DNA from 3 places in the Endozoicomonas sp. ALC013 genome. Region 1 is predicted to be linked to each of the others. Evidence: predicted binding sites of a transcription regulator. Region 1 holds the regulator's gene; each other region holds the start of a gene.

Region 1 (4,751 bases):
TGATATTAATGCTACAAGGTAAGCGGTTTCTCGCAATGTATGTTTTTTACGGTGTAGCTGTTCTATTGTACGTTGTTAAGGCGGTAGGTTTTGACCAATTCTTAGCCGGAGTATTTGTTGGAGTTTTTGCTAGTGGAGAAAAGGACACCCACTTTTATCTACCAAGTCAACTCACTGCGGCTTTTGAGACAACCCAGTGTGGAAAAGCGTTGGTACCCATGCTGCACTGAGCGGGATGTCGGGTATCAGGGCTTTCCTGAACTAGAGCAACGCAGGATCATATTAAAAAAACGCCCCCGCCAGGCGGGGGAGAAAAGGATCAGACAAACAAAATCAGATGCAGCGCCATACCAACCACAAACGCACCAATCATCGGTACCGAGGTTCTTTTCACCACTTCAAACGGTGAGATTTTGGCAATACCGGCACAGGCCATAATGACCGCCGAGATGGGGGACATGGAACGGCCCATGGAAGCGGCAAAGTTCATGGGCAGCAGCATGGCCACCGCAGGCACACCAAAGCTTTTGGCAACTTCTGGTGCCAGGGTGGCAAATGACAGGAAGGCTGCATTGCCAGAGCCCATCATAATGGCCGCAACAGCAATCAGCATGGCCATAAACAGCGTCATACCGGCAGCACCGATACCCAGCCCCTGGGCAGAACCGAGCAGGGAGTCAATGGCACCAATATGTTTTAACCCTGTGGCAAAAATTTCAGCACCGATAATCAGACCTACCACCGGACCAAAAACAGCACCCATACCATTGAGGAATTGATCAAAGCCATCAAGGGACTGTTTCATTTTCCGGGTACGGATCACTTCACAGAACATGCCGGCAAATACGCTGATCAGCATGGCCATGACCAGGTTCATTTTGATGGACGACACCATCATTTTGGAAAAGATCAACAACAGGAAGAAAGGAATCATGGGCAGCAGCGCATAGAATGCCGGGGCCGGGTCTTTCTTGTCACCGTCTGTATGTTCGATGCCCTCGCCCACATGCTCGGCAACCCTGTAGCCATCTTTCAGGTCACACCGACGCTGCCAGACAAAGTGCAGGGCCGCCGCCACCAGCGCCATGGGGACGGTGATCCAGGCCTGATAATCCAGGAAGTATTCGGTAATTTCCAGTCCGGACTGGCTGGCGGCAAAGTTGGCATTCACCTGGGTGACACCGATTTCAAACGCCGCCGGAGAAGCGATCACGGCAACCGCTGAAGCCGGGCTTAAACCGATATTTCTCAGCACCGGATACAGCGTCACCATCAACAGCAAACCGAGACCCGTTGCCGAGGTGACGAACATTTGCAGCACAACACTGAGCAGATAACACAGTGCCAGTACCATATAAGGTGAGCGAAAACGGCTGATGGGCTTAACGGCCAGTCGAACCAGCGCTTCTGAGGCACCGATATGGGACATGTAGCTGGCAAAACCACCACAGGCCATGATGGTCAGACCCAGGCTGGCCATGCGGAAGCTGAATACCGTGTTCATCAGTTGAAACAGGTCAAAGGGGATAAAACCGGTGGCCTTGGCCGCTGGCAGAATGTCTTTTATCCCCATCAACGCGGCGGCACTTAGCAGGACAATACCGGCAATAGCCAGCGAGGCTGATGCACTGTAGTTCTTCACGATGGCGTATATAACCAGTGCAACTACGGGTATGACGATGAGTATATCCACAGGGGAATCCTGAAAATGGCTAAATTTCGCGCAGGTTATTTCTTGAACTTTTGGTTGTAAATGACCAATGTCAAATAATGATCGGGTAGTTTTTTTTAACCATTCTGACAGTCGTTATGACCGAACTTTAAAGGCGGAAAGCGCTTATAAGCCACACAAAAACACACGTAATTTCATCGTATTCAATCTTTGCACATTTTTTGCTAAAGCTATGGTTTCAGAAACGTCTATGGGTTTATAATCAGCCGCACATGGAGAGTAAGCCTCTGCAGCCTCCACGGACAACGAAGTAAAGGTATACGGTTGCCTATGAAGCCTTCCTTACAGCTCAAGATGGGCCAGCAGTTGACCATGACGCCGCAGCTGCAACAGGCCATCCGGCTGCTACAGCTATCGACCTTGGATCTTCAGCAGGAGATTCAGGAGGCCCTGGAGTCCAACCCCATGCTGGAGTCCGACGATAGCCAGACAGAGGACACCGCCAGCAGCACTGAAGGACGGGAAGAGCTCGTTGATCTGAGCGAAAAAGCCTCAGAACCTGAGCCTCAGGAGATGGCGGAATGGTCAGACAGCATTCCCAATGAACTGCCCGTGGACTCCGCCTGGGACGACGTGTATTCCAGCCTGCCGGCCAGCAGCGGTGACGATGATTATGACCCCCTGGCAAAATCCTCCGCTGTGGAGTCACTTCAGGATCACCTGGAATGGCAACTGGATATGGTGCCCATGAGCGACCGGGACCGGCTGATTGGTCTGGCGATCATCGAGGCGGTTAATCCGGATGGGTATTTAACCTGCACGCTGGATGACCTGTTTGTCTCTCTTCAATCCCAACTGGACGATCTGGAGATTGAAGAGATCCATGTGCTGCAACACCGGGTGCAACAATTCGATCCGGTGGGTTGTGGCAGTGTTGACCTTAGAGAGTGCCTGTTGGTTCAACTTCGTCAGCTGCCGCCCTCAACACCCCATTTCAACAATGCAGAAAAACTGCTCACCCGTTACCTTGAGTCCCTTGGCACCCGTGATTATGCCAGCATCATGCGTCATGCCAAACTGAAAGAAGACCAGCTGCGAGAAGCCCTCAGCCTGATTCAGAGCTTCCACCCAAAACCCGGCAGCACCATTGATCAGACAGAAGCCGAATATGTGGTTCCGGATATATCCGTCCGGAAAATCAGGGAACGCTGGACGGTGGAACTGAATTCCGACGCCCTGCCCAAACTGCGTATTAATAATAATTATGCGTCCATGGTTCAGAGAGCCAATAACAGCCGCGACAATGTGTTCATGAAGAACCATCTGCAAGAAGCCCGCTGGTTTTTGAAAAACCTGCAAAGTCGCAATGAAACATTGATGAAAGTGGCGAGCCAGATTATTACCTATCAGCAGGAGTTCCTGGAAAAAGGGGATGAAGCCATGAAACCCCTGGTGCTGGCGGATATTGCCGAGGCGGTGGGGATGCATGAGTCGACGATATCCCGGGTCACTACTCAGAAGTACATGCATACTCCCCGGGGTGTTTACGAGCTGAAGTACTTTTTTTCCAGCCATGTCAGCACCACGGAAGGGGGGGAGTGTTCCTCCACGGCCATTCGGGCCCATATCCGCAAACTTATTGCTGAAGAGACACCGCGCAAGCCCCTCAGTGACAATAAAATTGCAGCGATTCTGGGGGATCAGGGCATCAAGGTAGCAAGGCGCACCATTGCCAAATACCGTGAGTCCATGAATATTCCGCCATCCAATGAGCGTAAGCAGTTAGTGCCTTAGTACATCATTTTGAGGAGTTTGATGTGTGCAATCTCCGTTTACCCTGAGCGTCCTTCGGCTCCGCTTGGATGCACGGACGGAAGGTGATTGGCACAGTCTTTATTCAGGGCATGGTGCTTACGCCCTTCGACTCCGCTCAGGACGAATGGAGTTTGGATGTCATTGATAGGTATTGATAAGGGACGCCCATCAATCACATTGAAACAGTGTTCCGGAATTTTTTACACAAGCTCCGTTGATACACCGTTCAAAAAGCAGTTTTTTTTGTCTCAGGGCATTCCAAGCTGCACCGACAGTGATAGAATCGAACTCAGCCAGTACGAAAAATCCCGCGGACTGGTGATTATCTGGATAATGGGATTCAGGAGAGCGTTACATGCAAGTCAACATCAGTGGGCATCATGTCGAGGTAACAGAAGCTCTGCACGACTATGTGATCAAAAGACTGGAGCGTCTTGGTTCACATTTTGACCATATCACCAATGTACAGGTGACCCTGAGCGTCGAAAAGCTGGTGCAGAAAGCAGAAGCCGTTTTGCATACCCGCGGGGCCGAGATTAATGCCACCGCCGAGCACGAAGACATGTACGCAGCCATTGACCTGCTCTCGGACAAGTTGGATCGGCAGCTGGTTAAACGAAAAGAGAAAGCCCTGGACAGGCAACAGGGTGCCAGTGGCCATGCCCTTTGATTTATCAGGTTGCCATTCTTATTCAGCATGATTATTCACCGCATCCTAACCCCCGAGCGCACCCTTGACGGGGTGCACGGGGCCAGCAAAAAGAAAATCCTGGAATTTATCGCTGAACGCATCAGCAGCGATGCCCCCGAAATCAATGCCAAAGAACTGTTTGAAGCGCTGGTTGCCCGGGAGCGTCTTGGCACCACCGGACTGGGTGATGGCGTGGCTATTCCCCACTGTCGTTGCAAAGCCTGCCCGGAGCCTATCGGTCTTTTTATACGACTGGCGGAACCGGTTGATTTTGATGCGGTGGACCGTGAGCCCGTTGATCTGGTATTCGCGCTGATCGTGCCAGAAGGCGAAAACCAGGAACATCTTGAAATTTTAAGGGCGCTGGCCGGGCGATTTCATTCTGCCCTGACCCTTCAGAAAATACGTTCGGCTACCAATACGACAATGCTCTATCGTACTATGAGTGAACAGTGAATAACGTGACAAAAAAAGGCCATCATAGGTAATGATGGCCTGAAAGGTTCAACTGATCACAATGCTCTTATCTTTTGTTGTTAACACACTTCTTTGAGTCCCGGACAAAATGCATTG
Region 2 (4,751 bases), on a different contig from region 1:
CTCCGCAGCCAATCATGGGGGCCAGCCTAGGCTTTTTAGCAGGGAGTATTATTTTCTTACTCGATGAGCGTCGCCGCACAATACAGGAAAATTCTCTGGCAAGCAGATCAATCAGTGTGTCATCGAGTCAATCAGAGGTCTTCAACACCCGGGTTCAAATTTCGGATCTGGACTCCACTGATAGGGCAAGTAGAGTCTGATATCCTTAGCCCGGATATTTCATAAACGTGCTCCCGATCTCGCTTGTCCTTTGCCGCTCTAAGGGAGTTTTGCTCAGTCGACCGTACTCCCCGGTACGGCGCTCCCTCACAAAATCCCTTAGAGCGACAAAGTCTGGCGCGAGATTCGGGGCAGTTTATGAAATATCCGGGCTAGCTTATTAACTACTGGTTTATCAGGGGCTTTGGCCTCTACTGAAGTTGAGCCATATGCTGCGTTACCAGGAAACTGATGTGCCCGGGCGTGCCGGGCGCGATGACCAGATAACGCGCTCACTGTGCCGAACGATCCATGAGATCACCGGGTGCCTGAAACCAGCCATAGGGTTTGATAGGGCTTTAACTGTTCAGAGGTAAAGGTCTTGCCGCTAAGCAGGTCAAGACGGCCTTGGTATTTTTTTGCATTTATGTCCAAATGAGTTGCCGTCAGATTATGAATGGCAACCAGGCTTCTGTCCGTTTTGGGCTCAGTCCTGGAAAAGGCCAGAATGCCCGGTGCGATATCAATGATTTGCTGAGGGCAGTCCGGGTGAAAACAGCGCTCTTTTCGGCGAATTCCAATAATGGTTTTCAGGGTTTTAAAGACCATGCTCTGCATTGAGACGGGGTTTTCCAGTTCTGTGCGCAGTTCTTCAATATCCCATTTACGGCGATTGATGGATCGGGTGCGGCCAGATCGTTCAACGCCGACAATATCGTTCGGAGTCGCCAGCAGGCTATGAATATAGATGGCCGGAATACCTTTCATGCCGAGCATAATGATTTGTGAGCAGAGAAAGCGTTGTGCCTGCCAGTGATCCTCGCCACGGCGTGTGCCTTTCATGGCGTCAAATAGAGAGATATTGATCTCATAAGGTTTTTCGCTTTGATCCTGTAGTGTGCGCATGCTGACGAACCCGCCAAAACGGTGCATGCTGTCCACCAGTTCGGCGACTTCACTGTCGGGGACGAGCCCTTCAAGCGGTCGCAGCCCAATGCCATCATGGGAGGCGGTGAAATTCAGTGTTGTGCAACCCTCAGGGTATTCCGGTAATGCCCTTGCCCAGTGCGCCAGGTATTTTTCTGTGCCCCGGTTTAGTGCATGGAGTATCAGTGGCGGCAGTGCAAACTGGTACACCAAATGCGCCTCATCGCCCCGGGCGAAATAGCTGAAGTTTTCCGGGTCAGGTACATTGGTTTCGGTTATCAGTAATGCACCGGGGCGAACCTGTTCAATAATCAGCCGCATTACTTTGACCATGGCGTGGGTTTCCGGCAGATGTACGCAGGCTGTATTGAGCTTCTTCCATAGGAAAGCTATGGCATCAAGACGCACTACGCTGGTACCCCGGGCAAGATAGAAAAGCACAATATCGACCATTTTTATCAGTACATCCGGGTTTTTGAAGTTAAGGTCGATCTGGTCCTCACTGAAGGTGGCCCAGACGTGGCGGGTTCCCCGGCGTGTCTGGGTGGGAACCAGCAGGGGGGAGTTTCTGGGGCGGGTGACCATGGTGAGATCTGTGGATGGATCTTCCTCAATAAAGTAGTCCCGCCCAGGCTGGATGCCGCTGACAAAATCCGCAAACCACAGGCTTTCCCGGGATACGTGGTTGATAACCAGGTCGGTCATTAACCGATAGCGCTCAGCGATGGCCCTGACGTTATTCCAGTCACCAAGAGCAGGGTTAACCTGCAGATAATCAATGATGGAGAATCCATCATCAGAACTGTAGGGGAAATAAGGCAGTATATGCACGGTGGAGATCAGCTGCCGGATGTGCCTGCCAAGGAATTCACTGAGTACTTTCAGTGGTGGTTTCCCATGCTCTGTGAGGCTGTCGCCATAAGTGATCAGATAGATATCCTGCTCTGACCAGGCGTCAAAACTTTTCGGTTCATGGTTGTGCAGAAAGTACTCAACCCGGCGGACGATGATACTGGCGAGGTCATCCGATTGATCACCATAAGGGATGTGAAGAAGCCTGGATAGCGATTGATGAAATGACGCAAAGATAGGGGGATAGCTTTGCAAAATGCCTCTCCTGTAATAGCAGCGTTATGGTGTTCTGATTCACGTTCTTAATATCAGGAGCATGAGTTGTGCCATGTAACATTGGCATATTATTCGACCATATTTACGGGTATATGATAGTGATATAACCCGTTATCTAAAAAATTTTCGCGATATATCACTTTAAGGTATTGAACTATTTTTTGTCATAATGGTCAAAAATTACACATGGCAATTTTTGCAATATGCGTCATTTAATAACCATGATGGCAGCCCTTAACTTTTGTGTATTGTGCATCCCGATAACAGGAAGAAAAAATGAATGTCCCACCAGCAGGTTCATTACAACTTGATACTGCCCTTAAACCCGGCCCTCCAGCTGATGCTCAAGCCGTTCTCAGTAAGTCAGGCCTGGTAAGTCTGGTCATGGAAAAACTGAGTTTTATCAAACTTCACCATGGTGACGAAGCAGAGAAGCAGAGTGTTAAAGCATTGTATGAGCGTCTGATATCCGAATACCCTGGAGCCGCCACCATTGAAGAGCCGCCCTGTATTACACGAGCACCGGGCGAAAGTGATAAGCACTTTCTTAAAAGATTTATCTTGGAGGTTATCACTCAATACCCGCTGTTGAAATTTCAGGAGGTCAATAGCCGAGATGAGGCAGAGCAATCAAGCCATAATCTAACTCATTTCTATGACACAGTTAATCATGTAGATATCAAAATCTGTAAAATATCTGAAGTCATCGAAAGTGTGAAAATACTGGCCAGTATGTACAAATATCCCTGGATCGATCATTTAAGAAAAGATCAACACAAATGGGGCGAATATTCCGGTCTGCTTAACGGTGATTTATTCATTTCAGCCGGATCAGCTGACGTGGTGGATTTATCGCATAAGAGGGTGATGAAACGACTGAAAAAGGCAAATGCCCGTACCAGCTACTCTCCGCTGTTCTTTTTTCGCAATGAAGACAGCCTCCAGAAAGGTATGTTGATAATCTGTAGATCTACTGACCCTAACCCCAAAAGGGAAATGGGTATATTCATTCGATCTATCAAGCAGAAGTCATAGATAAGAGCAGGTTTCACCCAACGATTGGGTCGACTATAAAGAAAGCTTCGGAAGATGCAAACCGGAACCTGCTATTGCAAAATGCCTCTCCTGAAATAGCAGCGTTATGGAGTTTTGATTCACGTTCTTAATATCAGGAGCATGAGTTGTGCCATGTAACATTGGCATATTATTCGCCCCGCCTTTACGGAATGATGATAGTGACATTCCCCGCTATCTCCAACTTTTTTGCGATATATCACTTTAAGGTTTTGAACTATTTTTTGTCAGAATGGTCAAAAATCATGCTTGGCAATTTTGTAATATGCGCCAGGCAATTGCCATAATTGCAGCCCTTAACTTTTGTGTATTGCGACCCCGATAACAGGAAGAAAAAATGAACGTCACACCAACTGGTTCACCAAATGTTGATCCTGCTGATAAATCCCCTCCTCCAGATTATGATCAAGCCGTTCCCAGCAGGTTAGGACTGGTTAGGCTGGTCACAAGACAGCTGAGTCATATCAAACTTCACCAAGGTGACATAGAAGAGAAGTTGAGTGTTCAAGAATTGCTTGAGCGTCTGATATCCGAATACCCGGGAGTCGCTACCATTGGAAAGCCTCTCTATATTACACAGGCACAGGACGAAAGTCATAAAGACTTTCTTAAAAGATTTATTCATCAGGTTATCTATCAATACCCGCGGTTGAAATTTCAGGAGGTCAATAGCCGAGACGAAGCAGAGCAATCAGGCCATGATTTAACTCATTTCTATGACAAAGATAATCGTGTAGATATCAAAATCTGTAAAATAGCTGAAGTTATCGAAAGTGTGAAACAACTGGTTAGCATGCAGCATTATCCCTGGATCAGTAAAGTAATGGGTGAATCTAATAACGATCCACAAAGTTGGGGCAAACATTCCGGTCTGCTTGAGAAAGATTTTTTCATTGCAGCTGGATTAGTTGTCATGGGAAATTTACAGCATGAAAGTGTGATACAACACCTGAGAGAGGCAAATGCCATAACCGGCTACAATCCGCTCGTCTTTTTTCGCAATGAAGACGACCTCCAAAAAGGTATGTTGATAATCTGTACATCTACTGACACTGACCCTAAAAGGCAAATGGGTATAAGTATTACATCTGATTAGATAAGAGCAGGTTCCGCCCAACGATTGGGCCGACTATAAAGAAAGCTTCGGAAGAAGCAAACCGGAACCTGCTATTGCAAAATGCCTCTCCTGAAATAGCAACTGTATAAAGCTCTGATTCACACTCTTTACCTTCTTGATATGAGTTGTGCCTTGTAACATTGGCATGGGAACTGCATTGTATTAACGCATTCAAGATCAAGTGATAAACGGAGTTATTGAATGATTACAAAATGCCTCTTTCCTGTTGCCGGTTATGGCACACGTTTTTTGCCAGCCACCAAATCCATGCCCAAGGAAATGCTGCCCATTGTTGATAAGCCGCTGA
Region 3 (4,751 bases), on a different contig from region 1:
CAGGAATATTGGGGTCCAGATGATGGCAGACCATCAGCATGTCCAAATGCTCATCCACCGTATTGACGGTGTAGGGGCGTGTCGGATTAGTCGACGATGGTAGTACATAGCTTTCGCCACAGGCTTTAATAATATCCGGTGCATGGCCACCACCGGCTCCTTCCGTGTGGTAGGTATGGATCACCCGACCTTTAAAGGCAGCCAGTGTGTCTTCCACAAAACCGGATTCGTTCAGGGTGTCGGTATGGATTGCCACCTGAATGTCGTATTTCTCAGCCACCGTCAGACAGCAGTCAATAGATTCCGGTGTGGTTCCCCAGTCCTCATGGAGTTTCATGCCCATGGCACCGGCCAGCACCTGTTCTTCCAGGGCTTCCGGCAGACTGCCATTGCCTTTACCCAGAAAGCCAATGTTCATGGGCAGGCTGTCCACGGCTTTGAGCATGGTGCTGATATGCCAGGTGCCGGGCGTACAGGTGGTGGCATTGGTGCCGGTGGCAGGCCCCGTGCCGCCACCGAGCATGGTGGTGACACCGGAGGTCAGGGCTTCTTCAATCTGCTGGGGGCAGATAAAGTGAATATGGGCATCGACACCACCGGCGGTAATGATCTGCCCTTCTCCGGCAATCACCTCGGTGCCCGGGCCGATAATAATATCCACACCTTCCTGAACATCCGGGTTACCCGCCTTGCCAATTGTTTCAATACGACCCTGTTTGATACCGATATCGGCCTTGACGATACCCCAGTGGTCGAGAATCAGGGCGTTGGTGATAACGGTATCCACAACCTCTGCGCCGGGCCGCTGGCTTTGTCCCATACCGTCCCGGATTACCTTGCCACCGCCAAATTTCACTTCATCCCCGTAGACCGTGTAATCCTTTTCGGGGCTGATAAACAGTTCGGTATCCCCCAGACGAACTTTGTCGCCTACGGTGGGGCCAAACATATCCACATAGGTTTGCCGGTCCATCTGCGTACGTTTGATGGTCATTGTGTTTCTCCCGGCTGTTTTGGTTCTGGCAGTGTGCCCATCACCTCGCCACGGAATCCGTAAATGGTCTGTTTGCCGGCATAGCGAACCAGTTCGACCTGTCGGTCCTGGCCGGGTTCAAAACGGACAGCCGTCCCTGCCGGGATATTCAGGCGAAACCCGAGGGTCTGCTCACGGTCAAAAGCAAGGGCGGGATTGGTTTCATAAAAGTGGTAGTGGGAACCCACCTGGATAGGACGGTCACCGGTATTGGCCACCGAGAGGGTCAGGGTCTCCCTGCCGACGTTAATCTCAATGGGGTCGGCAGAGGCAATCACTTCTCCTGGTATCATGATCAATCCTCAGGCTATGGGGTTATGGACGGTGACCAGCTTGGTACCATCGGGGAAGGTGGCTTCCACCTGAACCTCGTGGATCATTTCCGGAATACCGTCCATCACCTGCTCACGGGTAATCACTTCACGGCCTTCATTCATTAACTGGGCCACTGTTTTACCGTCACGGGCACCTTCCATGATATGCATGGAGATCAGCGCGATGGCTTCCGGGTAGTTCAGTTTGACCCCGCGCCCTAAACGACGCTCGGCAACCAGTGCTGCGGTATAGAGAAGCAGCTTGTCTTTTTCCCGGGGGGTAAGTTCCATAGTGAGATCCTGCTTTAATTATTCGTTAATTTAGGTATTCCAGATGCGTGGCCGACACCCTTTGCGGCCATTGAATCGTTCTCTCTCAGCTTCCCAAATCCAGGTAAAAATGGTTCTGGCCTGCTCTGATGAATCGCCCAGGTAACGCACAATAAACACACCGGCCCGCCAGGTGATGGCGGTTACCCGGTGCCAGCCTTTATCGACCAGCTGGCTGTGCAGGCCGGGTAAGTCTGGCGGGCTTTCCAGGGTGATCAGAAAGGTGCCAAAGACGGTGTGATTATCGAGCCCCAGAAGGGACATGGGCAGTGCAGACCCGGCAGCAAAATCGAGCCTGTCAAGGTAGAGCGGTGTGCTGTCCCGGGTCAGGGTGAGATGCTGGGTGAGTTGCCCTCGGGCAAACTGCTCGCCGCTGGCGGTTCGACCCAGACAGATAATATCCCAGCCTGCAAAGAGCGCATTGCCGCTCAGTTCAATGCGGGTATCAAGCTCGGTAATGGCACCGTTAAACAGGATGGTTTCCTGAGGCAGCCACTCCATGGAGGCTGAGTCGCTGACCGTGATATGCGTTGTCTGTTTTTGTAGTTGACCATTGCCGTTGAAATAGACTTTACCGGCAGCCGGGGTTGTGACCAGCCCATGGGCACCTTTTCTGATGGCAAAGCGCTGTACCAGTTCATCTCCGGCCACCAGGCCACCGGGAGGATGCAGAATATAAAGATGGGTCAGGTCTTTGCCTTCCGGCCAGAAAGGGCGTTGAATGCGCAGCGGCCCATAATGGCGGGTTCTCCCCATCAGGGTACGGCCATTCAGGTGTTTAAGTTCTACGTCTATCCCGGCACGCCAACCCGACGACGATACCTCGGCGCTATCAGGCCTGCTGCTCTGGTTGCTCTCTGTCTCACCCGATGATGCTTGCATATTACAGCCTTGTGCTTGTTCTTATCCGGGATCATTTATTGGTGATCTTTTTGATCAATGGCAAAACCTGTGCCAGACACAGTATTTCACTGAATACGTCACTTGTCGCCGACATAATACCTGACCAAATGGTCATTATGAATGCCTTGATTTGGTGCGGCATCAGTTAATGTGCCTGCAAGGCGCGCCAAAATATGGCGTACCCCCTGTTGTTTCCGGCAAATGCCTGCCGGTCTGGAAAATTCAGGGCGGAGGCTCTCTTTCCCAGCCAGCTTTCCCATGGCGCAAGCACTGAAACTGACCATGGCACACCTCTTGCTATCCCCTGTTCAGGAAACGAACAGCGAACAATCGACAGCGGGGAAGCTATGAACAACCGGTTAAACAAACTATCCAGGAACTTTTTAACGGCATCGGTGGCTACTGCCGCACTGTCATGGTCAGTAATGGCTCAGGCTGCAGACACCATTAAGGTTGGGGTGCTTCACTCCCTTTCCGGCACCATGGCCATCAGTGAAACCACGCTGAAAGATACCGTGTTGATGATGGTGGAAGAGCAGAATAAAAATGGTGGGGTGCTTGGCAAGAAGCTGGAGGCAGTGGTCGTTGACCCGGCCTCGGACTGGCCATTGTTTGCCGAGAAAGCCAGGGAGCTGCTGGTTAAAGAAGACGTCGATGTTATTTTTGGCGGCTGGACTTCCGTGTCCCGCAAATCGGTACTGCCGGTGGTGGAAGAACTGAATGGTCTGATGTTCTACCCGGTTCAGTATGAAGGGGAAGAGTCCTCGAAAAATGTGTTTTATACCGGCGCGGCACCCAACCAGCAGGCCATTCCGGCGGTGGATTACCTGATGAGCGAAGAGGGGGGTGCGGTCACCCGTTTCGTTCTGGCCGGTACCGACTATGTTTATCCAAGAACCACCAACAAAATTCTGGAATCCTACCTGAAAAGCAAAGGCATCAAAGATGCTGACATTATGATCAATTATACGCCGTTCGGTCACTCAGACTGGCAGACCATTGTTTCTGATATCAAAAAGTTTGGTAATACCGGTAAAAAGACCGCGGTGATTTCCACCATCAATGGCGATGCCAATGTTCCATTCTACAAGGAACTGGGAAACCAGGGGGTTTCGGCTGAAGAGATTCCGGTGATTGCTTTTTCGGTGGGTGAAGAAGAACTTTCCGGCATTGATACCGGGCCACTGGTAGGTCACCTGGCGGCATGGAACTATTTCATGAGTGCTGAAAGTGACACCAACGATGAATTTATTGAAACATGGCAGTCTTTTATCAAGGATGAAGAGCGAGTTGCCAATGACCCGATGGAAGCCACTTACATCGGCTTCAATATGTGGGTTGAGGCGGTTGAGAAGGCCGGTACCACCAACGTTGATTCAGTGCGTTCAGCGATGTATGGCATTACCGTTCCTAACCTGACCGGTGGCACAGCGGTGATGAATACCAACCACCATCTGACCAAGCCGGTATTGATTGGTGAAATTCAGGATGATGGTCAGTTCGAGATTGTCTGGGAAACCAAAGGTGGCGTTATTGGCGACGCCTGGACCGATTTTCTGCCGGAAAGTTCCAAAATTGTTGCCGACTGGTCGGCACCGGTTCAATGCGGCAACTATAACCTGGAAACCGGCGTCTGCTCCGGCCAGAACTACTGATTTATAAAGATAGAGTAACGATCAGGCCCTCCCTATCCCGCAAGGGAGGGACATATAAGGATGTATTATGAATCAGAACTTCCGGCAGATGGTTCACAGTCTGCCAGCACGCTTTCTCCTGTTCCTGCTGCTGATTTTATCGCGGCCGGTGTTGGCGGTGTTGCCCGAAGACCTTAAACCATTATTAAGCAAAAGTTCCTGGGGACAGCTGGAAGCTGTGATCACGTCCCTGGCGGAAGAAGGCAGCGAGTCCAGCCAACAGATTCTGGAACATTGGCTCAATGGCAAACTGTTTGTTGAGAAACAGCATAAACGACTGGTGTTCGCCGAAAAGACGCCGGATAAACAGTATCGGATTTTTGACCCTTTCCCTGCCCAGGGGGAGTTGCAAGGTGCGTCTTCAGTCCTTGGCACAGTAAAGAAAAGAGCGCTGAAAAAAGTAAGAATTAATAATCAACTGCGCTCAATCATTAAAACAGCACTGGCATCCTGGGACTTGAAAGCCAGTGACCCACA

What was found. Region 1 encodes sigma-54, which starts transcription at its own class of promoters, with help from an activator protein. Its sites were predicted from a motif close to TGGCACNNNNNTTGCTNT; they were not measured.
Region 2: a site for sigma-54 is predicted at 2,289-2,306, ahead of ACO6V1_RS11280 (sugar phosphorylase). Genes of this name have one in related genera too.
Region 3: a site for sigma-54 is predicted at 2,617-2,634, ahead of ACO6V1_RS18585 (urease accessory protein UreD). Genes of this name have one in related genera too.

Annotation. Positions count from the first base shown of each region.
Region 1 is NZ_JBLYNS010000064.1:4,412-9,162, forward strand. It holds gene ACO6V1_RS12995 (hypothetical protein) at 1-230, shown strand, start outside; gene dcuC (C4-dicarboxylate transporter DcuC) at 320-1,693, opposite strand; gene ACO6V1_RS13005 (RNA polymerase factor sigma-54) at 2,003-3,466, shown strand; gene hpf (ribosome hibernation-promoting factor, HPF/YfiA family) at 3,843-4,157, shown strand; gene ACO6V1_RS13015 (PTS sugar transporter subunit IIA) at 4,185-4,634, shown strand.
Region 2 is NZ_JBLYNS010000050.1:19,943-24,693, reverse strand. It holds gene ACO6V1_RS11285 (hypothetical protein) at 1-200, shown strand, start outside; gene ACO6V1_RS11280 (sugar phosphorylase) at 517-2,232, opposite strand; gene ACO6V1_RS11275 (hypothetical protein) at 2,530-3,288, shown strand; gene ACO6V1_RS11270 (hypothetical protein) at 3,665-4,423, shown strand; gene galU (UTP--glucose-1-phosphate uridylyltransferase GalU) at 4,646-4,751, shown strand, end outside.
Region 3 is NZ_JBLYNS010000127.1:7,323-12,073, reverse strand. It holds gene ureC (urease subunit alpha) at 1-994, opposite strand, end outside; gene ACO6V1_RS18595 (urease subunit beta) at 991-1,326, opposite strand; gene ACO6V1_RS18590 (urease subunit gamma) at 1,336-1,638, opposite strand; gene ACO6V1_RS18585 (urease accessory protein UreD) at 1,669-2,559, opposite strand; gene urtA (urea ABC transporter substrate-binding protein) at 3,006-4,235, shown strand; gene urtB (urea ABC transporter permease subunit UrtB) at 4,303-4,751, shown strand, end outside.